One region of the Variovorax pasteuri genome, then DNA from elsewhere that is predicted to be linked to it. Evidence: riboswitches for the same ligand, from Rfam matches in the RefSeq annotation. Region 1 holds a riboswitch; each other region holds the start of a gene.
The links. A riboswitch is a leader RNA that binds a small molecule or an ion and turns the genes downstream of it on or off. The one in region 1 is predicted to bind glycine.

Region 1 (3,267 bases):
CTGGGCGGCCGCATGGTCCGCCCGTGACGTGGCGCGCTACCTGGCCACCTATGCACCCGACTTCACGCCGCCCCGCGGCCAGGACCGCAAGGCCTGGGAAGCCGACCGCCGCACGCGCATCGCCGACAAGACCGCCATCCGCGTGGACATCGACAACCTCGTCATCAGCGTCACCGGGCAGGCCGCCAGCGCGAGCTTTCAGCAGACCTACACCGCCGACAAGCTGCGCGAGAAGAGCCGCAAGACGCTGGAGCTGCAGCGCGTGGGCAACCAGTGGCTCATCCGCAAGGAAATCGCGGGCGGATGACGCAGCCAAAGACCGTTGCCCGTGTAGACCAAACGGTTCATGAAGATGTCACCGCTTGCAACAATGCTGCAGCCCTCGACTCCCGAAAGCTGTGGCTGCCATGTTCCCCACCAAGACCGACAAGGCCCGCGATGAACTCCAGGGCGGCCAGCGCACGCTCAGCCAGCGGGAGCGCGCGCTGTTGCTCATGGCCGACGGCCGCCGCTCGCTGACCGACTTCAGCCCGCTGTTCAGCACCCGTGACGAGGCCGAGCAGGCGCTCCAGGCGCTGGTGCAGCGGGGCTACCTGCAAGACCCGCAGGCCGCCGCGGCTGCGGCCGCGCGGGCGGCACAGGCGGCACAGGCCTTGGCCGTGCCCGCCGCCGACACGATCCAGGTCAGCACCTCGGCCGACAGCTTCGACGGCAAGCGCTCGCTGGCCACCACGCGCATGTTCCTGTTCGACATCTGCGAGCGCATGTTCGTGCGCCGCGACCCCAAGTTCGCGCTGCAGATGCGCGACGCCCTGCGCGAGGCGCGCGACCGCGAGGCCATGATGACCATCGCCGCGCTGATGCTCAGCGAAATCGAGAAAGCCGCCGGCCCGGAGCGCGCCGAATCGCTGCGCGAACGCATCGACCGGCTGCTGCCGCCGGCTGAAATCGTTCACTGAAACGAAAACCCCGCGCACCGCGATCCACTACACTCGCCCGGGTCAGGAGAGAGCCCCGCGCGACGGGGCCGCCGAAGGCGCAGGGGATTCCCGAACGCTCAGGCAAAAGGACTGACAAGGCGCCGGTACACACCGGCGTTTCCTTGCTGGAGAGAGGCCGCCGCACCGGAAACGATGCAGCAGCCCACCGAAGGAGCAAACCCCGATCGTGGGGCGAATCTCTCAGGTAAAGCGGACAGCAGGGGTGGCCCATGGCTTGCGTCATGGATTTCGTCTGCCCCTTTGGAGTGCCCCATGGCCTCTTCCGCTGCTTCCGCCCCCGACACTGCGCTTCTCAAGACGCCGCTGTACGACCTCCACGTGGAGCTCGGCGCCCGCATGGTGCCCTTTGCCGGCTACTCGATGCCGGTGCAGTACCCCGCCGGCCTGATGGCCGAGCACAAGCACACACGCGACGCGGCCGGCCTGTTCGACATTTCCCACATGGGCCAGCTGCGCCTGGTCGGCCCCGACGCCGCAGCGGCTTTCGAGACCCTGATGCCGGTCGATGTGATCGACCTGCCCGCCGGCAAGCAGCGCTACGGCCTGCTGCTGAACGACGAGGGCGGCATCCTCGACGACCTGATGTTCTTCAACGAAGGCAACGGCTCGCTCTTCGTGATCGTCAACGGCGCCTGCAAGGTGGCCGACATCGCCCACATCCAGCAGAAGATCGGCGCGCGCTGCGAGGTGCAACCCCTGCCCGACCACGCCCTGCTCGCGCTGCAGGGCCCGCAGGCGGCGGCCACGATGGCGCGGCTGTCGCCCGGCATCGAGCGCTTCGTGTTCATGACCGGCGGCGCGGTGCAGATCGGCGGCATTCCGGCCTTCGTCACCCGCAGCGGCTACACCGGCGAAGACGGTTTCGAGATCTCGGTGGCGGCCAAGGACGCCGAGGCGCTGGCCCGCCTGCTGCTGGCCCAGCCCGAGGTGAAGCCCGTCGGCCTGGGCGCGCGCAATTCGCTGCGCCTGGAAGCCGGCCTGTGCCTGTACGGCAACGACATCGACACCACGACCACGCCGGTCGAGGCCTCGCTCAACTGGGCGATGCAGAAGGTGCGCCGTGCCGGTGGCGCGCGCGAAGGCGGCTTTCCGGGCGCCGCGAAGATCCTGGCCCAGCTCGCCGCGGCCGCCCCGGGGGCCGCCGGCCACACCGACCATGACACGCTCAAGCGCAAGCGGGTGGGCCTCGTCGCGCTCGAACGCATTCCGGTGCGCGACGGCACGGTGCTGCAGTCCTTCGAGGGCCACGACATCGGCATCGTCACCAGCGGCCTGCTCGGCCCCACGGCAGACCGCTGCGTGGCCATGGGCTACGTGGCCACCGCTTTCGCGGAGCCGGGCACGCGCCTGCAGGCCATCGTGCGCGGCAAGCCGGTGCCCATGGAAGTCTCGACCCTGCCTTTCGTGCCGACGCGCTATTTCCGCGGCTAGGCTCTGCACCCCCGAATCATTTTTTCCACGAGGAGTTTTCCATGAGCATCAAGTACACCAAGGACCACGAATGGGTGTCGGCCGAAGGCGGCGCTGCCACCGTCGGCATCACCGTGCATGCGCAGGACGCGTTGGGCGACGTGGTGTTCGTCGACCTGCCCGAAGTCGGCAAGACCTTTGCCCAGGGCGAAGTCGCCGGCGTCGTCGAGTCGGTCAAGGCCGCCGCCGACGTGTTCATGCCCGTGTCGGGCGAGATCGTCGAAGTGAACGAAGCGCTGCGCGCCGACCCCTCGCTCGCCAACAGCGACCCGCTGGCCAGCGGCTGGTTCTTCAAGGTCAAGCTGAGCGAACCCGCGCAACTCGACGCCCTGCTGGACGCGGCCAGCTACGACAAGTTCGCCGCCGAATCCTAGAAATGTTCGCCCCTCGGCTTGCCACTTCGTGTGCTTCGCCATCCCCCATGGGGAAGGCGCGGCCCGCCTTGGGGCGGCCCGGCGGCGACCGCTGAGCCTTTCTTCTTTTTTTAGCCGATCCATCACGCCATGCCGACGCCCGCCCTTCCCTCTTTGCAAGAACTAGAGAACGCCGAAGAATTTCTCGCCCGCCACATCGGCATTGATGCGGCGGACGAGGCGCGCATGCTGCCGGTGATCGGCTCGGCCACGCGCGCGGAGCTCATCGACGGCATCGTGCCGGCGGCCATCCGCCGCGCCAAGCCGATGCGGCTGCCCGCGCCGGTGACCGAGGCCGACGCGCTGGCCGAGCTGAAGGCGCTGGCGTCGAAGAACAAGGTGTTCAGGAGCTTCATCGGCCAGGGCTACTACGGCACGCACAC
Region 2 (3,267 bases), on a different contig from region 1:
GTTCGGCAGCTTGGTCTTGCCGATCAGCGGCACGTTGCTCGGCGTGGCGGGGCGCAGGCCGGTCCAGAACTGCGCCTGCGTGGTGTCGCCGGCGCCGGGGAACAGTTCTTCGACGCGACGCACGATGGCTTCGCAGCGCACCGGGTTCAGGTCGCGGTCGTAGCCATTGAGCTCGGCCGTGCCGGCAATGCGCAGGCGGTCCCCGGACTCCGACGTGTAGCGCGAGAACACCAGCTTGAACTCGTCGTCGGTCAGCGAGACCTGGTGGGCCTTGGACGCGTCCTTCACGGGCAGCGTCACCGAGTAGCCCTTGGCCGGGTAGATCGGCAGCCGGATGCCCAGCGGCGCGGCCAGCAGCGGGCTCAGCGAGCCCATCGCCATGACGAAGGAGTCGCCGCGGATGCGCTGGAAGCGGCCCTCGTGGTCGGTCACCTCGACGTGGTCGATCTGGCCGCCGGCTTCGCGCAGCGCGGTGACGGTGTGGCTCATGAGGAACTTCACGCCGGCCGCGGCCGCCAGCTTGGAGAGCTCGCGTGCGAAGCGGTTGGCGTCGCCCGATTCGTCTTCGGCCGTGAAGGTGGCGCCCGCCAGCTTGGGCCGGATGTGCGCGAGGGCGGGCTCGATCTTCACCGCCTCGTCGGCCGAGATGACCTGGCGCTCGCAGCCCAGGGCACGCATCTGCTCGGCGGGGGCGAGGGCGCCGTCGAACTCCTTCTGCGTTGTGTAGAAGTGCAGGATGCCCTGCGTGCGCTGGTCGTAGTCGATGCGCGTGTCGCGGCGCAACTGTTGCAAGGTGTCGCGGCTGTAGGTGCCCAGGCGCACGATCTGCTCGATGTTGTGGCGGGTGCGCGCGGGCGTGCATTCACGCAGAAACTGCAGGCCCCAGAGCCATTGGCGCATGTCGGCGCGGATGCGAAACAGCAGTGGGGCGTCTTCCTTGCCCAGCCATTGCAGCACCTTGAGCGGCGCGCCGGGGTTGGCCCAGGGTTCGGCATGGCTGACGGAAATCTGGCCGCCGTTGGCAAAGCTGGTTTCGGCGGCCGGGGTGGCCTGCCGGTCGATCACGGTCACTTCGTGGCCGAGTTGCTGGAGGTAGTAAGCCGAAGTCACGCCGAGCAGGCCGGCGCCAAGAACGATCACGCGCATTTCAAGTACCTTTTGAGGTTGGAGCGCTTGAACGACGGGCGTGGTGTGCTATTGAATCAATAGCAGGCAACCGGACGGCCGTGGTCCAAGTTGCCGCTCCCCCTGTCCTCGGTACCTGAGAGATTCACCCGATGCGCCCGCAGCGGGTTTGCTCCTTCGGTGCATCACGGCCACGCGAGGTGGGTGATGGCTCTCCAGACGGCGTTTCAGTTGGTGCAGTACAGACCCCTTGTTCGGGCCGACCTGAGCGTTTATGGGAGTTTGCGCCTTCGGTAGGGCCACCGGGTGGCCCGCTCTCCTGCAGTGGGGCGATTGTAGGCGGGGCTTGCCCGAGCGCCAACCCCGGTTTTGGTTCGTGGGGCCAATGGGATAATCATCTGTTGATTCGCCAGAGGGCGATCGTTTCACCTCAACAGGGGACTTCATGATCCTGGTAACCGGCGGCGCGGGCTTCATTGGCGCCAATTTCGTACTCGACTGGATCGCGCAGAGCGATGAACCGGTCGTGAACCTCGACAAGCTCACGTACGCGGGCAACCTCGAGACGCTCGCCTCGCTCAAGGGCAACACGAATCACATCTTCGTTCAGGGCGACATCGGCGACAGCGCGCTGCTCGACCGCCTGCTGGCCGAGCACAAGCCGCGCGCCGTGGTCAACTTTGCGGCCGAATCGCACGTGGACCGCTCCATTCACGGCCCCGAAGACTTCGTGCAGACCAACGTGCTCGGCACCTTCCGCCTGCTCGAATCCGTGCGCGGCTTCTGGAGCGCGCTGCCGGCCGACCAGAAAAGCGCCTTCCGCTTCCTGCACGTGTCGACCGACGAGGTCTACGGCTCGCTCTCCAAGACCGACCCCGCCTTCACCGAAGAGAACAAGTACGAGCCCAACAGCCCGTACTCGGCCAGCAAGGCCGCCAGCGACCACCTCGTGCGCGCCTGGCACCACACCTACGGGCTGCCGGTGGTCACCACCAATTGCTCGAACAACTACGGTCCGTTCCACTTTCCCGAGAAGCTCATTCCGCTGATGATCGTCAACGCGCTGGCCGGCAAGCCGCTGCCCGTGTACGGCGACGGCATGCAGGTGCGCGACTGGCTCTACGTGAAGGACCACTGCAGCGCCATCCGCCGCGTGCTCGAAGCGGGCAAGCTCGGCGAAACGTACAACGTGGGCGGCTGGAACGAGAAGCCCAACATCGAGATCGTCAACACCGTGTGCGCGCTGCTCGACGAACTGAGCCCCAAGGCCGGCGGCAAGCCCTACAAGGAACAGATCACCTACGTCACCGACCGCCCCGGCCACGACCGCCGCTATGCCATCGACGCGCGCAAGCTGGAGCGCGAACTCGGCTGGAAGCCCGCCGAGACCTTCGATTCCGGCATTCGCAAGACCGTCGAGTGGTACCTCGCGAACAGCGAATGGGTGCGCAACGTGCAAAGCGGGGCCTACCGCGAGTGGGTCGAAAAGCAGTACGACGCCGCACCGGCAAAGGCCGCGGCATGAAGCTGCTGCTGCTGGGCAAGGGCGGGCAGGTGGGTTGGGAACTGCAGCGCAGCCTGGCGCCGCTGGGTGAGCTGGTGGCGCTCGATTTCGACAGCACCGACTTTCATGCCGACTTCAGCCGCCCCGAGCAACTGGCAGACACGGTGCTCAAGGTGCGCCCCGACGTGATCGTCAATGCGGCGGCACACACGGCCGTCGACAAGGCCGAGAGCGAGCCCGAGTTCGCGCGCAAGCTCAACGCCACCTCGCCCGGCGTGGTGGCCGAGGCGGCGCAGCAGATCGGCGCGCTGATGGTGCATTACTCGACCGACTATGTCTTCGACGGCAGCGGCAGCGCGCCCTGGAAGGAAGACGACGCGACCGGCCCGCTGAGCGTGTACGGCCAGACCAAGCTCGAGGGCGAGCAACTGGTGGCCCAGCACTGCGCAAAGCACCTGATCTTTCGCACGAGCTGGGTGTACGCGGCGCGCGGCGGCAACTTCGCCAAGACCATGCTGCGGCTGGCGAAGGAGCGCGACAAGCTCACGGTCATCGACGACCAGTTCGGCGCGCCCACGGGTGCCGAGCTACTGGCCGACGTCACGGCGCACGCCATCCGGGCGACGCTGCAGGACCCC
Region 3 (3,267 bases), on a different contig from region 1:
CGACAGAATGCGGCGTGCAAGAAAGAGCAGCATGGGGCGGGTTCCGTGGCGTTGGCTCAGTTCTTCTTCAGGTTCCAGAACACGCCGACCGGCGAGCGCACGACGCCGCTCACCACGCCCTTGCGGTAGGCCGTGAGGGGCTTGTATTCACCGATGGGCGCGTAGATGCCGGTGTCGTACACGCGCTGCTGGATGGCCGTGGCCAGCTCCTTGCGCTTGGGTTCGTCGGCCGTGGCCAGGAACTCGGACTTGAGCTGCTCCAGCTTGTCGTCGGTGGCCCAGCCGAACCAGCCCTTCTCGCCGTTGCCGGTGAGCGGTGCGAAGAACATCGGGTTCATGTTGTCGGCAATGCCCCAGCCGGTGATGAACAGGTTCCAGCCGCCCTTGTCGACCGGGTCTTTCTTGGCGCGGCGCGTGACCAGCGTGGGCCAGTCCATCGACTGCATGTCGACGTTGAAGCCGGCCTGCTTGAGCAGCTGCGCCATCACCGGCGGAAACTTGTTGAGCACCGCAAAGTCGGCCGGGTACATGAGCACGACGGGCTTGCCGTCGTAGCCGGCCTCCTTGAGCAGCGCCTTCGCCTTTTCGAACTGCGGCTTGCCGGTGAAGTAGCCGGTCTTGTCGGAGGCATAGGCCGAGCCGCACGGGTAGATGGAGGCGCAGCTGTTGTAGAGCTCCTTGTGCACCAGTTGCGCGCGCATCAGCGCTTCCTGGTTGATGGCCATGAACGCGGCCTGCGCGATCTTGGGGTTGTCGAAGGGCGGAATGAAGTGGTTCAGGTGCAGCGCGAACGAGCCCTTGGCCACCGGGCTGTCGAGCGTGATGGCCGGGTTGTTCTTCAGCGCGGTGTACTGCTCCGAGGGCACCCACTCGATCATGTCGACCTCGCCGTTGGCCAGTGCGTTGGCCTGTGTCTGCGCGTCCTTCAGGATGATCCATTCCATGCGGTCGACGTACACGTTCTTGCCGCCCGCAGTGCCCGAGGGCGCCTCGGTGCGCGGCACGTACTTGGTGTTCTTCAGGTAGACGATCTTCTCGCCGGGGCGGTACTCGTCCTTCTTGAAGATGTAGGGACCGGAGCCGGTGGCGTCGTCGATCTGCTTGTCGGCGGGCGTGGCCGCCACGCGCGCGGGCATGATGAACGGCGGGTTCGACGACGGCTTGCTCAGCGCGTCGAGCACCATGCCGAAGGTGTCCTTGAACACCAGCCTGAAGGTGTTGGCGTCCACGGCCTCGGCCTTGTCGAGCGCGGTGAACATCTTCTGGCCCAGCCCGTCGCGCTGGCCCCAGCGCTTGAGGGATGCAATGACGTCTTCCGAGGTGACAGGCTTGCCGTCATGGAAGGCCAGGCTCTTGCGCAGCGTGAAGGTCCAGGTCTTGCCGTCGGGACTGGTCGTGTACTTGTCGACCATCTGCGGATGCACCTTGCCTTGTTCGTCCACGCCGAAGAGCGTGTCGTACACCATGTAGCCGTGGTTGCGCGTGATGAAGGCGGTGGTCCAGATCGGGTCGAGGATCTTCAGGTCGGACTGCGGCACCAGGCGCAGCACCTTGCCAGCGTCCTGTGCGAAGGCGGTGGCCGCCGCTGCGGCCAGCAGCGCGCCCACGAACATGGCTTTCAGTTGTCGTTTCATCAGCATGGGTCAGTTCTCCGGTTGAAAAAGAGGGACGCGAGCACGTGCAACGCCAGGAAAGACATTCGTCGTGCGGCGTTGCGGGAAACAGGTCATGAAAGAAAGCGGCTCCGGAAGCGAACAAGGGCACCCCCGCGCTCTGTGCGCGGCGTGCCCCTGCTGTCCTTTTGCCTGAGAGATTCACCCTGCGCGCACATCGCACAGGGCTTGCCCCTTCGGCGGCTGCCCTCGGCCCCTGCAAGGGGTCGGTCAGCGCTCTCCAGCGTTAGAAAAAATCCAGTCTTGGGACCTGAGCGTTCTGGGCCATCGCCTTCGGTAATGCACTAACTCGAAGCATCGAGCCGGCATTTCTCCTGGATGAACTTCTCAAAGCAGATTGCGTGCCAAAACGCAGCAATGCGCGAGAAGTCTTCGGTGCTTACTGCGGTCCGCCGCAGAAGTCCGCACGCTCGGTGGTCTTGGCGGTGAAGCGGATGCGCGTGGTGGTGGCGGCGCGCTGCGGCTCGTTCTGCGGCCACTCGCTCTGCAGCCACGTGTACTGCCAGTCGTAGGGCGCGCCGGGGCTGGCGGCCTCGCCGTACACGATGCGCAGGCTGCCGTTGCTTTCGTCATGGCAGTGCTTCGAGGTCTTGTAGTCCTTCTCGCTGAAGCAGGCGCGGATCATCTTGAAGCACGAGAAGGGAATGCCTTCGTGCAAGGCCTTGCCGCCTTCGAGCGGCACGAAGTCGGCAGTGTCGAACGAGGCGCCACCGCCCGAGTACATCTCCGACACGGTCTGCAGCACGGCCACGGCCCACTTGCCTTCGGCCAGCGGGTAGAGCGCGGGCGCGAGCGACAGGCGCATGTCGCGCTTGTCGCCGGTGTCGCTCGCGGTGCCGGTGTCTTCTTTCTTGAGGGACTGCGCATAGCCCGAGAAATCGTGCAGCCGGTCGAGCTGCCAGCCCTTCGCGTCGGTGGTGCGCTTCACGCGCGCCATGGCCAGCGGCTCGGCAGAGAGCACCACGTAGTCGGCAGGCGTGGCGCCGCGCGGGCGGTACAGGCCGAGCTGCTGCACGTCGCAGGGCTGCGGCAGCAAGGCGCACAGGCGGGTGCGCCATTGCAGGTCGAGCGCCTCGGGTTTCTTCACCGCGTCGAACACCTGGGCCGGCGGCGCGGCGAACACGGGCACAGTGAACAGCGACACGAGGAGACCGGCGGTGAGCAGCAGCTTTTTCATGGAGCCGAATGGTAGCCATGCCTTGGCGTTCGCGTGCGGCTGCTTGATTGATAGAGTCGGCCTCGACCATGAACCCTTCGTCCCCTTCACCCTCCTCCTTGCCCTCCTTGCCCTCCTTGCCCTCCTTGCCCTCCTTGCCCTCCATCCTCCGGATCGACGCGCTCGGCTTCGCCTACCCCGGCCAGCCGCCCATCGCCTCGAACTGGACCGCCGCCATCGGCCCCGGCGTCACGCTGCTGCACGGCGACACCGGCAGCGGCAAGTCGGCCCTGCTCCAGGTGATGGCGGGCGCGCTGCCCGCCACCGGCCGCCTCACCGTGGCGAGCGCCAGCCTGGACACCGCGCCCGAGGCCTACCGGCGCCAGGTGTTCTTCGTGGACCCGTCCACCGACCGCTTCGACCAGGCCACCGTGCACG

Region 2: linked by a shared signal. The riboswitch ahead of ACSFBM_RS22720 (D-amino acid dehydrogenase) and the one ahead of gcvT (glycine cleavage system aminomethyltransferase GcvT) in region 1 are both predicted to bind glycine.
Region 3: linked by a shared signal. The riboswitch ahead of ACSFBM_RS02535 (ABC transporter substrate-binding protein) and the one ahead of gcvT (glycine cleavage system aminomethyltransferase GcvT) in region 1 are both predicted to bind glycine.

What each region holds. Positions count from the first base shown of each region.
Region 1 is NZ_JBPJZS010000005.1:440,647-443,913, reverse strand. Features, by position in the region: gene ACSFBM_RS21095 (YybH family protein) at 1-307, shown strand, start outside; gene ACSFBM_RS21090 (hypothetical protein) at 408-959, shown strand; glycine riboswitch at 993-1,083, shown strand; glycine riboswitch at 1,096-1,208, shown strand; gene gcvT (glycine cleavage system aminomethyltransferase GcvT) at 1,254-2,432, shown strand; gene gcvH (glycine cleavage system protein GcvH) at 2,474-2,845, shown strand; gene gcvP (aminomethyl-transferring glycine dehydrogenase) at 2,975-3,267, shown strand, end outside.
Region 2 is NZ_JBPJZS010000006.1:317,136-320,402, reverse strand. Features, by position in the region: gene ACSFBM_RS22720 (D-amino acid dehydrogenase) at 1-1,146, opposite strand, end outside; glycine riboswitch at 1,239-1,354, opposite strand; glycine riboswitch at 1,362-1,457, opposite strand; gene rfbB (dTDP-glucose 4,6-dehydratase) at 1,571-2,650, shown strand; gene rfbD (dTDP-4-dehydrorhamnose reductase) at 2,647-3,267, shown strand, end outside.
Region 3 is NZ_JBPJZS010000001.1:549,850-553,116, reverse strand. Features, by position in the region: gene ACSFBM_RS02540 (ABC transporter permease) at 1-33, opposite strand, end outside; gene ACSFBM_RS02535 (ABC transporter substrate-binding protein) at 57-1,634, opposite strand; glycine riboswitch at 1,784-1,907, opposite strand; gene ACSFBM_RS02530 (hypothetical protein) at 2,053-2,850, opposite strand; gene ACSFBM_RS02525 (ABC transporter ATP-binding protein) at 2,985-3,267, shown strand, end outside.